Regions from separate parts of the Rhizobium sp. BK275 genome, predicted to be linked through region 1. Evidence: predicted binding sites of a transcription regulator. Region 1 holds the regulator's gene; the other holds the start of a gene.
What was found. The regulator HrcA, encoded in region 1, represses chaperone genes, less so after heat shock. The targets are predictions, from matches to a motif close to GTTAGCACTCNCNNNNNGNGAGTGCTAAC.

Region 1 (6,017 bases):
ATGGTCTTGGTTTCGAGCTTACGCATAAAATATCCTTATTCCATGCCCCAGATTTTCGCTTCCGCGCATTCCAGGCTGTTGCCGCTGGGATCGCGGAAATAAATGGATCGGCCGCCCTGCGGCCAGTGAACCTCGGATTCGATAGCGGTGCCGGCAGCCTTCAGCTTCCTGGCCATCGCATCGAGATCATCTCCCGAAACCCTGAAGCAGGCATGGCCCTTTCCGGTCGTGCCATGCGGCGGAACCTGCAGGCTGTCAGGCGCCGGCGGCTTCACCGTTTCCTCCGGGTTGAAGATCAGAAGCACGCCCGGCCCGCAGCGGAAGAACACATGGCGGTTGCCCGAACGTGTAATCTTCTCAAGGCCCAGCACATTCCCGTAAAAAGCTTCGGCCGCATCGAGATCGGTCGCGTAAAGCGCAGTTTCGAGAATGCCTTCGATGGGTTGTGCCATTGCCCGCCCCTTGTCCGACCTCGCCCCCGGAAGCAGGGACAAGGAAATTCACTGGCGAGGCTTGAATGGAAGCCTCAGGCGATCGCCTGCTTTTGCAAGTCGACCAGTTCGGTAATGCCTGCCTTGGCAAGGCCCATCAGCGAAGAGAATTCCTCCTCGGTGAAAGGCGTGCCTTCTGCCGTGCCCTGGATCTCGACGATGCCGCCGGCTCCCGTCATGACGAAATTGGCATCGGTCTCGGCTGAGGAATCTTCGAGATAGTCGAGGTCGATGACTGGCTGGTTGGCGAAGATGCCACAGGAAATCGCCGCGACATGATCCTTCAGCACGCGGTCGGCCTTGATCATGTTGCGGGTTTCCATCCAGCGCAGGCAGTCGTAAAGCGCAATCCAGCCACCGGTGATCGAGGCCGTGCGCGTGCCGCCATCTGCCTGGATGACATCGCAGTCGAGCGTGATCTGGCGTTCGCCGAGCGCAGTCAGATCGACCACGGCGCGCAGCGAGCGGCCGATGAGGCGCTGGATTTCCTGCGTGCGGCCGCCCTGCTTGCCGGCAGCGGCTTCGCGCTTCATGCGTTCGCCGGTTGCGCGCGGCAGCATGCCGTATTCGGCCGTGACCCAGCCCTTTCCGGTGTTGCGCAGCCACGGCGGCGTCTTGTCTTCCAGGCTTGCGGTGCAGAGCACATGCGTATCGCCGAACTTCACCAGGCAGGATCCCTCGGCATGCTTGGAAAAATTGCGCTCGAAGGAGACCTTGCGCATCTGGTCGGTTTTTCTGCCTGAAGGCCGCATTCTCTTCTCCTGAAACAGGATGCCGAAAAGCGGAAGCGCTTCCCGGCAATTCCATGCATGCATTGTATCGTCGCCCGCTTCTACGATTGGCTGCGCGCATTTGCAAATTCCCTTTTGCCACGGGGGGCAGATTGGCTATATTTCCCTGATATCATTCAGTGCGGGTGCGAAAAGTTCATGAGCTACAGGTCGACATCAATTTCGGATGCCGTGGCCGCGCTGGATGAACGATCCAAGGAAATCTTCCGGCGCATCGTCGAAGGCTATCTCGAGCATGGCGAGCCCCTCGGTTCCCGCAACCTCTCGCGTCTTCTGCCCATGTCACTGTCGCCCGCCTCCGTGCGCAACGTCATGAGCGACCTGGAGGAATTGGGGCTCATCTATTCGCCGCATGTCAGCGCCGGCCGCCTGCCCACGCAGGTGGGCTTACGTTTCTTTGTCGACGCCTTCATGCAGGTTGGCGATCTCTCGGCGGAGGAACGGGCCAGTATCGACCGACAGGTGCGGGCTGGAAACCGCGACAATCCTGTGGAATCGATGATGAACGAGGCAAGCCGCATGCTCTCGGGCATTTCGCGCGGCGCCGGTCTCGTCATTACCTCCAAGAGCGATTCGGTGCTGAAACATGTCGAGTTCATCCGCCTGGAGCCCACCAAGGCACTGGCGGTGCTTGTCGGCGATCACGATCAGGTGGAAAACCGCATCATCGAGCTGCCCGCAGGCGTCACCTCTTCGCAGCTCACCGAAGCCGCCAATTTCCTCAATGCGCACATGACCGGCCAGACGCTGCCGGAATTGCGCCTGCAATTGAGCCGGCTGAAAGATGAAGTTCGCCTCGAGCTCGATGCACTGTCGCAGGATCTCGTGGAGCGCGGTATCGCCGTCTGGGCCGGCAGTTCGGACGAGTCCAAGCCGGCACAGCTGATCATTCGCGGCCGCGCAAACCTGCTGGAAGGTGTCGGCGGCACGGAAGATCTCGACCGGCTGCGCCTGCTTTTCGACGATCTCGAGAAGAAGGATAGCTTGATCGAGCTCCTGAATCTCGCCGAAAGCGGACCCGGTGTGCGTATCTTCATCGGTTCGGAGAATAAGCTCTTCTCGCTTTCCGGCTCCTCGCTCATCGTTGCTCCCTACCGCGACGACGATGACCGCATCGTCGGCGCGGTAGGCGTGATCGGCCCCACACGGCTCAATTACTCCCGCATCGTGCCGATGGTGGATTATACGGCTCAGCTCGTGTCGCGCCTTTCGCGCGGTTCTCTCTGATCGCTCGTGCGGAACCGGCGGAATTTCAGCTTCTTCGTCACGCAGACTTGATTTTTTCCGGCCAAACATCGATATCGGGCGCATCTGAGAAGACACCAACCGGAGACCGTCATGACCGATGAAACGACGCAGAACGGACCTGACGCAGCTGCAGCGGAAGCCGCAGCCGAAGCTGCCGCAAACGTCGAGAATGAAGCCGTGAAGGAAGCTGTTGCGAGCGAACCCGATCCGCTTGAGCTTCTGAAGGCTGAAAATGCTGAACTGCGCGACCGCTATCTGCGGCTCGCTGCCGAAATGGACAATCTGCGCCGCCGCACGGAGCGCGAGGTCAAGGACGCCAAGTCCTATTCTGTCGCAGGCTTCGCCCGTGACATGCTGGCCGTTTCGGACAACCTGCGTCGCGCGCTCGATGCTATTCCGCCGGAAGCCAAGGCTACTGGCGATGCCGGCCTGACAACGCTGATTGAAGGCGTGGATATGACCGAGCGTTCCATGCTCTCGGCACTCGAGCGCCACGGCGTTCGCAAGCTGGAGCCGGTCGGCCAGAAGTTCGACCCGAACTTCCATCAGGCGATGTTCGAAGTGCCGAATACCGAAGTGCCGAACAATACGGTCGTGCAGGTGGTGCAGGCCGGTTTTTCCATCGGCGAGCGCGTGCTGCGCCCGGCGATGGTCGGCGTCGCCAAGGGCGGTCCGAAACTCGTGGAAGCCGAGGCCAACTCGGTGCTGGACGAGAAGGACGCCTGAGGCGACAGGAATCCTGACAATGAAGAAAGGCCGCGCGAGCGGCCTTTCTTGTTCCTGTAGCCTTGCTGGATCATATCCGCGCGAAGCGCTCGATCAGCAGATCGAAAAAGCCGTCGGCATCCACGTGGCGCATGACCTTCGCATTGCGCTTGCGGTCGGTCACATGCCACCAGTCGACGACCGTCATGCCGACAGTCAGTTCCGACGTCACTTCGATCTCGACATTGCAGTCCCGGCCCTTGAAGAGTTCGGGTTTCAGCAGATAGGCGACCGTTGTCGGGTCGTGCAGCGGGCCGCCGTCCGAGCCGTATTTTTCTATGTCGAAGCGCTCGAAGAATTCCAACATCTCCACCATCGCCTTGGCCGGCGGAGTTCCGATCTCGGCCATGCGCTTCACGCGGTCCTTGCGGGTCAGAAGCTGGTGTGTCACGTCGAGCGGCATCATGACGACAGGCACGCCCGAGCGGAACACGATATCGGCGGCTTCCGGATCGACGTAGATGTTGAATTCGGCGGCCGGCGTGATGTTGCCGCCTTCAAAGAAACCGCCGCCCATCATCACCAGTTCCCGGGTACGCGTGATGATATCAGGCGCCTTCTGGAAGGCCATGCCGATATTCGTCAACGGTCCGAGCGTACAGAGCGTGACGGTGCCTTCCGGTTCGCGTCGCAGCGTTTCGATGATGAAGTCGACGGAATGCTGCGCCTGCAGCGGCATCGTCGGTTCGGGAAGTGTCGGGCCATCGAGCCCTGTCTTGCCATGCACGTGCTCGGCAGTGACCAGTTTGCGCGCGATCGGCCGGTCGGCGCCGGCAAAGACCTTGATGTCGATCCGCTTGCAAAGTTCGCAGATGATGCGCGCGTTGCGGCTTGTCAGAGACAGCGGCACGTTGCCGGCGACGGTGGTGATGCCCAGCACGTCGAGCTCTTCCGGGCTGCCGAAGGCCAGCATGATCGCGGCGGCATCGTCCTGGCCGGGGTCGGTGTCGATAATGATCTTTCTCGGTTCTGCCATCCGGGTAGTTCCATCCTGTGGTGCGCGTCGCTCTAGCATGCACCTTCTCATTGTCTTCATGCTCCCGTCGCAAATCAGCACATCGCGCCGGGGCATGTTTTGATGGGGGGCGCTACGTCCTTTGTCAAGGAAACGGTCTCATGAGGCTTTACCTTAAAATGCGAGAGGCCTGACCGACGGCTATCACGCCTTGCAGCGGGCAACCGTCGTTCCCATATTAACGGGTACCCGGATGCTGCATGTGAGGTCCGGAGAGGTCGCTTGCATCAAGGACTTTGGAAGATGAGCCGCATCACCCCTTTCGCCAGCCCGCTGCTTCTGGGCTTCGATGCCATGGAAAAGACGCTTGAGCGTATTTCCAAGGCGAGCGACGGATATCCACCCTACAACATAGAGCGTATCGCCGCAGGTGACGACGCGCCCGAACGTCTGCGAATTACGCTTGCCGTCGCCGGTTTCAGCGAAGAAGAGCTTGATGTGTCCACTGAGGAGAACCAGCTTCTGATCCGTGGCCGTCAGCTCGATCAGGGCGAGCGCGATTACCTCTACCGCGGTATTGCGGCGAGACAGTTCCAGCGCACCTTCGTTCTCGCCGATGGCATGCAGGTTTTAGGCGCAAGCCTGAAGAACGGTCTGCTCTCTGTCGATCTAATTCGACCGGAACCGGCGCGCATGGTCAAGAAAATTAACATTTCGGTTTCACAGTAGCACAACGGTTTGTTGAACCGTTGGTCCCTTCTCCCGGAGGAACAGGAATGTTGATGAAAGAAGCCACGTCGCGTCTGACCAAATCCGAACTTGCCGGCATCGGCAATGGCGAGGTCGCCTATATCCGCAAAATACGTACCGAAGAGGTTGCCAAGTGCTTCCCCGAGGCGCCGGATATCGATCCGAACGTTGATCTCTGGGCATTGTTCGGCGCCGATGGTACACCGATCCTGCTGACGGACAACCGCTCGAGCACCTTCTTCAAGGCTGCCGAAGACGAGCTGAAGACGGTCAGCCTGCATTGATCACGACCGGTCTGCCGCAGGGGCTGGCCGTCGGAATGCATGTGTGAAGAATGGTAATGGGCGATGCGAGGGACCCATGCTGGTCCCTTGCCCATGCGTATAGCCGCCTTCCAGCGTTTTCCCATTTTTGACGACGCGGAGGCCGCGGCCGATGTGATATTGAGCGATTTGCTCTGGGCCGACGCACATGGCGTCGATCTCGCCCTCTTTTCCGAATCCTATCTCCAGGGACATAGCTACCGGCAGAGCCTGATTGAGCGCCGTGCGGTATCGCTCGACAGCCCGGTCTTCCTTTCGATCCTTGAAAAGCTCGCACCGACAAGGGCAACTGCCGTCATCGGCTGAAGGCGTCGAGGATGTCGTGATGGCCGATTTGCCCTGAAAGCTCACATTTAAGTAGGTTCAGACGCGCCTGAAGGTGAGATAGGCCGAGGAGCGGCCTTCACGGCGGGCCTTGGCTTCATAGCGGGTGCTCGGCCAGCCTTCATAGGGCGTCAGCCAGTCGGCGGCATTCTGCGCCATCCATTCGAAGCCGCCATGGTCGCGGCATTTCAACAGCGTCCAGTTCACATAGGTGTCGATATCGGAGGCGAAGCAGAAGTGCCCGCCCGGCTTCAGCACGCGGTGAAAACGATCGAGATTGGTCTTCGAGACGAAGCGCCGCTTCCAGTGCTTTCGCTTCGGCCAGGGATCGGGATAGAGCAGGTCGATCTGATCGAGGCAGTTATCGGGA
Region 2 (6,017 bases), 430 kb from region 1:
GCGGCCTTGCCGTCTCCTTGGTTTCGGCGGGCATGGGTGTTGCGCCGATGACGATCTCGCCCTTCGCGCGCTGGCTGATCACATCATATGAATGGCGCCCGGCGATGATGATCATCGGCATCGGTGCGCTCATCCTGATGATCCCGGCAGCACTTCTCGTGCGTCGGCGCCCGTCGCCACCGCAGGATACGCATGAGGCCATCGTGTCAGCCGATGGCAGTGCCCCCAATCTGTGGATGGTTTTCCGCTCGCCGCAGTTCATCGTGCTCGGGCTGACCTTCTTCGCCTGCTGCGCCGCCCATTCCGGACCGATCTTCCATATGGTGAGCTACGCAACGTTCTGCGGCGTCGCCCCGATGGCTGCCGTCAGCATCTACAGCGTCGAAGGCCTTGCCGGTCTCGGCGGGCGCCTGCTCTATGGCACGCTGGCGGACCGGATCGGCGTGAAGCCGGTCATCATCGCAGGCCTGCTGGTGCAGGCGGCGGCCCTTGCCACCTATCTTGCCGTCAGCAAGCTCGGGGAGTTCTATGCGCTCGCCGTCATCTTCGGCAGCGCCTATGGCGGGGTGATGCCACTCTATGCCGTGCTGGCGCGTGAATATTTCGGACCGCGCGTCATCGGCACGGTGTTCGGGGCGGCGACAATGCTCTCCAGTATCGGCATGGCCTTCGGCCCACTGGTCGGTGGCTGGATCTATGACACCTATGCCAACTACTCGTGGCTGTTCATCGGCTCCGCGCTGGTCGGGCTCGGTGCGGCGGCGATCGCGCTCGCATTCCCGCCATTGCCGCGCCAGAAATCACAGCCCGCGCTCGGCACGGCCTGAGCATTTCTTTGTCTTTACGCAATTCCGAACGCAAAACACTCAAGCGCTTTTGCTGGAATTGCTCAGTCGAAACAGAGCTTGCGGTCGAGCTCGCCGAGCGGTCTCACACCTGCGAGAAGCGCCCTCGCCTCCTCCTCGTCGCGCTTGATTTGCGCGACGAGCGGATCGAGCCCGTCGAACTTCAGTTCGGGGCGAAGATAGCCGAAGAAGGAGACCGAGCAGGTCTGGCCGTAGAGATCGCCGCTGAAATCGAAAAGATAGGTTTCGAGCAGCGGCACGCCGTTTTCCGTCACCGTCGGACGCCGGCCATAGCTTGCCACCGCATCATAGAGCCTGCCGTTTTCGAGGCGGAAACGAACGGCGTAAATGCCGGCTGCAAGTTCCGCTTCCGGCGGCAGTTGCATATTGGCGGTCGGGAAGCCGAGCTGGCGGCCGAGCTTCTCGCCATCGATCACCTTCGCCTGCACCGTATAATGATAGCCGAGCATGGCGGCGACCGAGGAGACATCGCCTTCCTTCAGCAGCGCACGGATATGGCTCGAAGAGACGACATCCGTGTTCTCGTCGCGGAATGCGTCGATCAGGGTGACGCCGAAACCAAATTTATTGCCGGCATCCATCAGGAAGGCAGGTCCACCTTCCCGACCCCGGCCGAAATGGAAGTCGAAGCCGGTCACAACTTCGGACGCACTGAGCCAGTCCTTCAGGATGGAATGGATGAAATCATCCGCCGAACGCTGCGAGAATTCATAGTCGAAGGGATATTCGATGACAGCGTTGAAGCCGAGCTCCTCCAGGATGCGGGCCTTGAAAGGCGCCGGCGTCAGGCGGAAGACCGGTGCATCCGGCTTGAAAACGGTGCGCGGATGCGGCTCGAAGGTCAGCACAAGGGCGGGAATGCCGCGCTCCCTTGCGATATCGAGAGCCCGGTTCAGCACCGATTGATGACCGCGGTGGACGCCGTCAAAATTGCCGATGGCGATGACGCCGCCCTTCAGATGCTCGGGCAGCGGATCGCGGGTTTCATTGCGGTGGAACACGGTCATCGGCTTCAATTCTCTTATGCGAGGCGCGGCATCCACCACTTGGGTGTGGCTTTTTCCCGTTCGAGATAGGCGTGCAGGATCGCCTCGTCCGTCTCGCCGTTCAACGTATATTCCTTCGCGTGGATGCCGCCGCTGATGTAGAGAAGGTCGAGCCCATAATTCAAGGCGCCGCGAACATCTGTCGGCATGCCGTCGCCGATCGCCAGCACGCGCTCGATGGGGAAATCACCGCGGACCTCGCGGGCAGCGGCAAGCGTTGCCTCATAGATCGGCTGATGCGGCTTGCCGGCGATGCGGGTGGAGCCGCCGAGCTGCTCATAATAGGCGGCCATGGCGCCGGCGCAGGGGATGATGCGGTGGCCGCGCTCGACCACGAGATCGGGATTGGCGCAGATCATCGGCACGTCGCGGGCTTTGAACTCCAGCAGCATGTCGGTGTAATCCTCCGGCTTCTGCGTCTCGTCGTCGAAGAAGCCGGTGCAGACAACCGAAGTAGCTTCGCCCGCGGCGGCGCGCTCGATGTCGAGGCCTTCAAGGATTGGGTTGTCACGCTCGGGGCCGAGCAGGAAGACTTCCCGCGGGCCTTCGGCAATCAGCGCCCGGGTGACATCGCCCGAGGTGACGATGCGGTCATAAGCGCCATCGGGCACGCCGATCTGGCGTAGCTGCTCGACGACCTGCCAGGAAACGCGCGGCGAATTGGTGATGAGAACGACGGTCAGACCCGCGGCGCGGGCTGCCTGAAGCGCCTCGCCGGCTTTGGGAAACGGATCGACGCCGTTATGAACGACGCCCCAGACATCGCAGAGCACCGCATCGTATCGATCGGTGATCTCGGAGAAGTTCGCAATCCGCTTTGCCATTCCGCTTTCCTGCTTCGCTTTCAGTCACCGGTGACATTGCAAAGGCGGGCTTTAATGGCAAGGCATTTTCTGCGTCAGGCGAAGAACGCAGGAGGCTCAAAAGCTGGACTTGAGCAACGCCCGGTAACCACGCCGGACAAATCCCTGCCTGTCTCCACAATTCCGGCACAAAAATCCGTGATGGCTCTCCTTGACTCCTTCCGGAGCCATCCCTAAATGCACGGCGCTAGCACTCACGGGAGTTGAGTGCTAACATTCACCATGTGGACCACCCCGGTCCGCGAATGTCATTTGATCGAGGGATTAGACAATGGCAAGCACCAATTTCCGCCCCCTTCACGATCGCGTCGTTGTCCGTCGCGTTGAATCCGAAGAGAAGACCAAGGGCGGCATCATCATCCCGGATACCGCTAAGGAAAAGCCGCAGGAAGGCGAAATCGTCGCTGTCGGCTCCGGCGCTCGTGACGAGTCCGGCAAGGTCGTTGCACTCGACGTCAAGGCTGGCGACCGTGTTCTGTTCGGCAAGTGGTCGGGCACCGAAGTCAAGATCAACGGCGAAGACCTTCTGATCATGAAGGAAGCCGACATCATGGGCATCATCGGCTAATCAGCCGGTTGTCTTTCATCCGATATCGCTGACACCCCTTTTCAGGAGTTCTCAAAATGGCAGCTAAAGAAGTAAAATTCGGCCGCGGCGCGCGCGAAAAGATGCTGCGCGGCGTCGATATCCTCGCTGACGCAGTGAAGGTCACCCTCGGTCCGAAGGGCCGTAACGTCGTTATCGACAAGTCCTTCGGCGCTCCGCGCATCACCAAGGACGGTGTTTCTGTCGCCAAGGAAATCGAACTCGAAGACAAGTTCGAAAACATGGGCGCCCAGATGGTCCGCGAAGTTGCTTCGAAGACCAACGACGTCGCCGGCGACGGCACCACGACTGCAACGGTTCTCGCACAGGCCATCGTTCGCGAAGGCGCAAAGGCAGTTGCTGCCGGCATGAACCCGATGGACCTGAAGCGCGGTATCGACCTCGCTGTTGCTGAAGTCGTCAAGGATCTCCAGGCCAAGGCCAAGAAGATCAACACGTCGGAAGAAGTTGCCCAGGTCGGCACGATCTCCGCAAACGGCGAAAAGCAGATCGGTCTCGACATTGCTGAAGCAATGCAGAAGGTCGGCAACGAAGGCGTTATCACCGTCGAAGAAGCCAAGACCGCTGAAACCGAACTCGAAGTCGTCGAAGGCATGCAGTTCGACCGCGGCTACCTGAGCCCGTACTTCGTCACCAACCCGGAAAAGATGGTTGCTGACCTCGAAGACGCCTTTATCCTGCTGCACGAAAAGAAGCTCTCGAACCTGCAGTCCATGCTCCCGGTTCTCGAAGCTGTCGTTCAGACCGGCAAGCCGCTCCTCATCATCGCTGAAGACGTCGAAGGCGAAGCTCTTGCTACGCTCGTCGTCAACAAGCTGCGCGGCGGCCTGAAGATTGCTGCCGTCAAGGCTCCGGGCTTCGGCGATCGCCGCAAGGCCATGCTGGAAGACATCGCTATCCTCACGGGCGGCACTGTCATCTCCGAAGACCTCGGCATCAAGCTCGAGTCCGTCACCCTTGACATGCTCGGCCGCACCAAGAAGGTTTCGATCTCCAAGGAAAACACCACGATCGTCGACGGCGCCGGCGCCAAGTCCGACATCGAAGGCCGTGTTGCCCAGATTAAGGCCCAGATCGAAGAAACCTCCTCCGACTACGACCGCGAAAAGCTGCAGGAACGTCTTGCCAAGCTCGCTGGCGGTGTTGCCGTTATCCGCGTCGGCGGTTCGACGGAAGTTGAAGTGAAGGAAAAGAAGGACCGCATCGACGACGCCCTCAACGCGACGCGCGCTGCTGTTCAGGAAGGCATCGTACCGGGCGGCGGCGTCGCTCTGCTGCGCTCCTCCACGAAGATCAAGGCCAAGGGCGAAAACGACGACCAGGAAGCCGGCATCAACATCGTTCGCCGCGCTCTCCAGGCCCTCGTTCGCCAGATCGCTGAAAATGCAGGCGACGAAGCTTCGATCGTTGTCGGCAAGATCCTCGACAAGAACGAAGACAACTACGGCTACAACGCCCAGACCGGCGAATATGGCGACCTGATCCAGCTCGGCATCGTCGACCCGGTCAAGGTTGTCCGTACGGCCCTGCAGAACGCAGCTTCGGTTGCTTCGCTGCTGATCACCACGGAAGCCATGATCGCCGAGCTGCCGAAGAAGGATGCTCCGGCAATGCCGGGCGGCATGGGCGGCATGGGCGGTATGGACATGATGTAAGACCTTTGGGTCGTACATCTGAGCCATCCGGTTCAGTCTATGGAGGGCGGTCTTCGGACCGCCCTTTTTTATTCGGCCGATTCGGAAATACCCGGCGTTCGAACGTTTAAGCCGGTCACTGGAGCCCGCGCTTTTGGCTCGAAGCTTTCGCGAGGCTTGCGTGCCGCGCATTTTCCACTTCAGGGAAATTCGGTCGCCGCGCTGCCTAATTTGCGAAATTTGCATACTATGGCGCGAGTGGAACCGCTCCCACAATGCATAAATGAGATTTTTGGTCATAAAATTAGCGGATGACGCGCAAATTCATACAAATCCCAATCATAACGTCAGCCTAACGCCCCGGAAAAAGCCGTTGCCGTTTGCGCAAAAGTTCCTATAAATCCGCGCTGCAATTGACGTTCGCCCTGGAAGAATTCTCGCCGCAGACGAGAGACCGGACACGCCAAAGGCCATGCGTGAACATTCGGGCTTTCGAAGGTATCCGCGAACATACGAGATTAAATCTTGCGGGAGATATTCGAGCGGCGACCATCAAAGGCGCAGCCGAGCAACTGTTTTCGCAAGGTGAAAGCACAGGCATGATGCCTGGCGCTACGTGATCCTGTTTCTTTGTGTTTGCCGAGCGTGCGGCAGGGGAGCCGCACCCGAACTGGGGAACGCCTTGTTTAAGATCGCCAAAGCCAATGTTGCCGCACCCTTGATGCCCGGCTCGCTGGACTACAACAATCATAATCACGACATGTTGGCGCAGTTTTCCGTCTCCGAAAGCTGGATCGGAGACTTTTCGACCGGAGTCATCAGGCTCGGCGAGTGGAGCGCGATGCTGCATGGTCTCTTGGCGCAGGAATGCGGCCTGTTGAGCCTGGTACGCTGCTACGATGCCAAGGACCGCAACCACGTTCTGCAGCTCTTTGAACAGGCTGCGACGCTTTCCTCATCCTTCTGTTTTTCGACGACCATCATCATGCCGAACGGCTTTC

Region 2: a site for HrcA is predicted at 2,962-2,990, ahead of groES (co-chaperone GroES). Genes of this name have one in related genera too.

What each region holds. Positions count from the first base shown of each region.
Region 1 covers NZ_JACHZL010000002.1:313,756-319,772, forward strand. Annotated here, with positions in the region: gene rdgB (RdgB/HAM1 family non-canonical purine NTP pyrophosphatase) at 1-26, opposite strand, end outside; gene FHT82_RS07435 (VOC family protein) at 36-452, opposite strand; gene rph (ribonuclease PH) at 527-1,243, opposite strand; gene hrcA (heat-inducible transcriptional repressor HrcA) at 1,421-2,509, shown strand; gene grpE (nucleotide exchange factor GrpE) at 2,621-3,256, shown strand; gene FHT82_RS07455 (nucleoside hydrolase) at 3,327-4,271, opposite strand; gene FHT82_RS07460 (Hsp20 family protein) at 4,554-4,979, shown strand; gene FHT82_RS07465 (DUF1150 family protein) at 5,027-5,284, shown strand; gene FHT82_RS07470 (hypothetical protein) at 5,444-5,629, shown strand; gene FHT82_RS07475 (tRNA (guanosine(46)-N(7))-methyltransferase TrmB) at 5,687-6,017, opposite strand, start outside.
Region 2 covers NZ_JACHZL010000002.1:741,266-747,282, reverse strand. Annotated here, with positions in the region: gene FHT82_RS09570 (MFS transporter) at 1-827, shown strand, start outside; gene FHT82_RS09565 (bifunctional riboflavin kinase/FAD synthetase) at 890-1,873, opposite strand; gene FHT82_RS09560 (TIGR01459 family HAD-type hydrolase) at 1,888-2,736, opposite strand; gene groES (co-chaperone GroES) at 3,047-3,343, shown strand; gene groL (chaperonin GroEL) at 3,400-5,037, shown strand; gene FHT82_RS09545 (hypothetical protein) at 5,699-6,017, shown strand, end outside.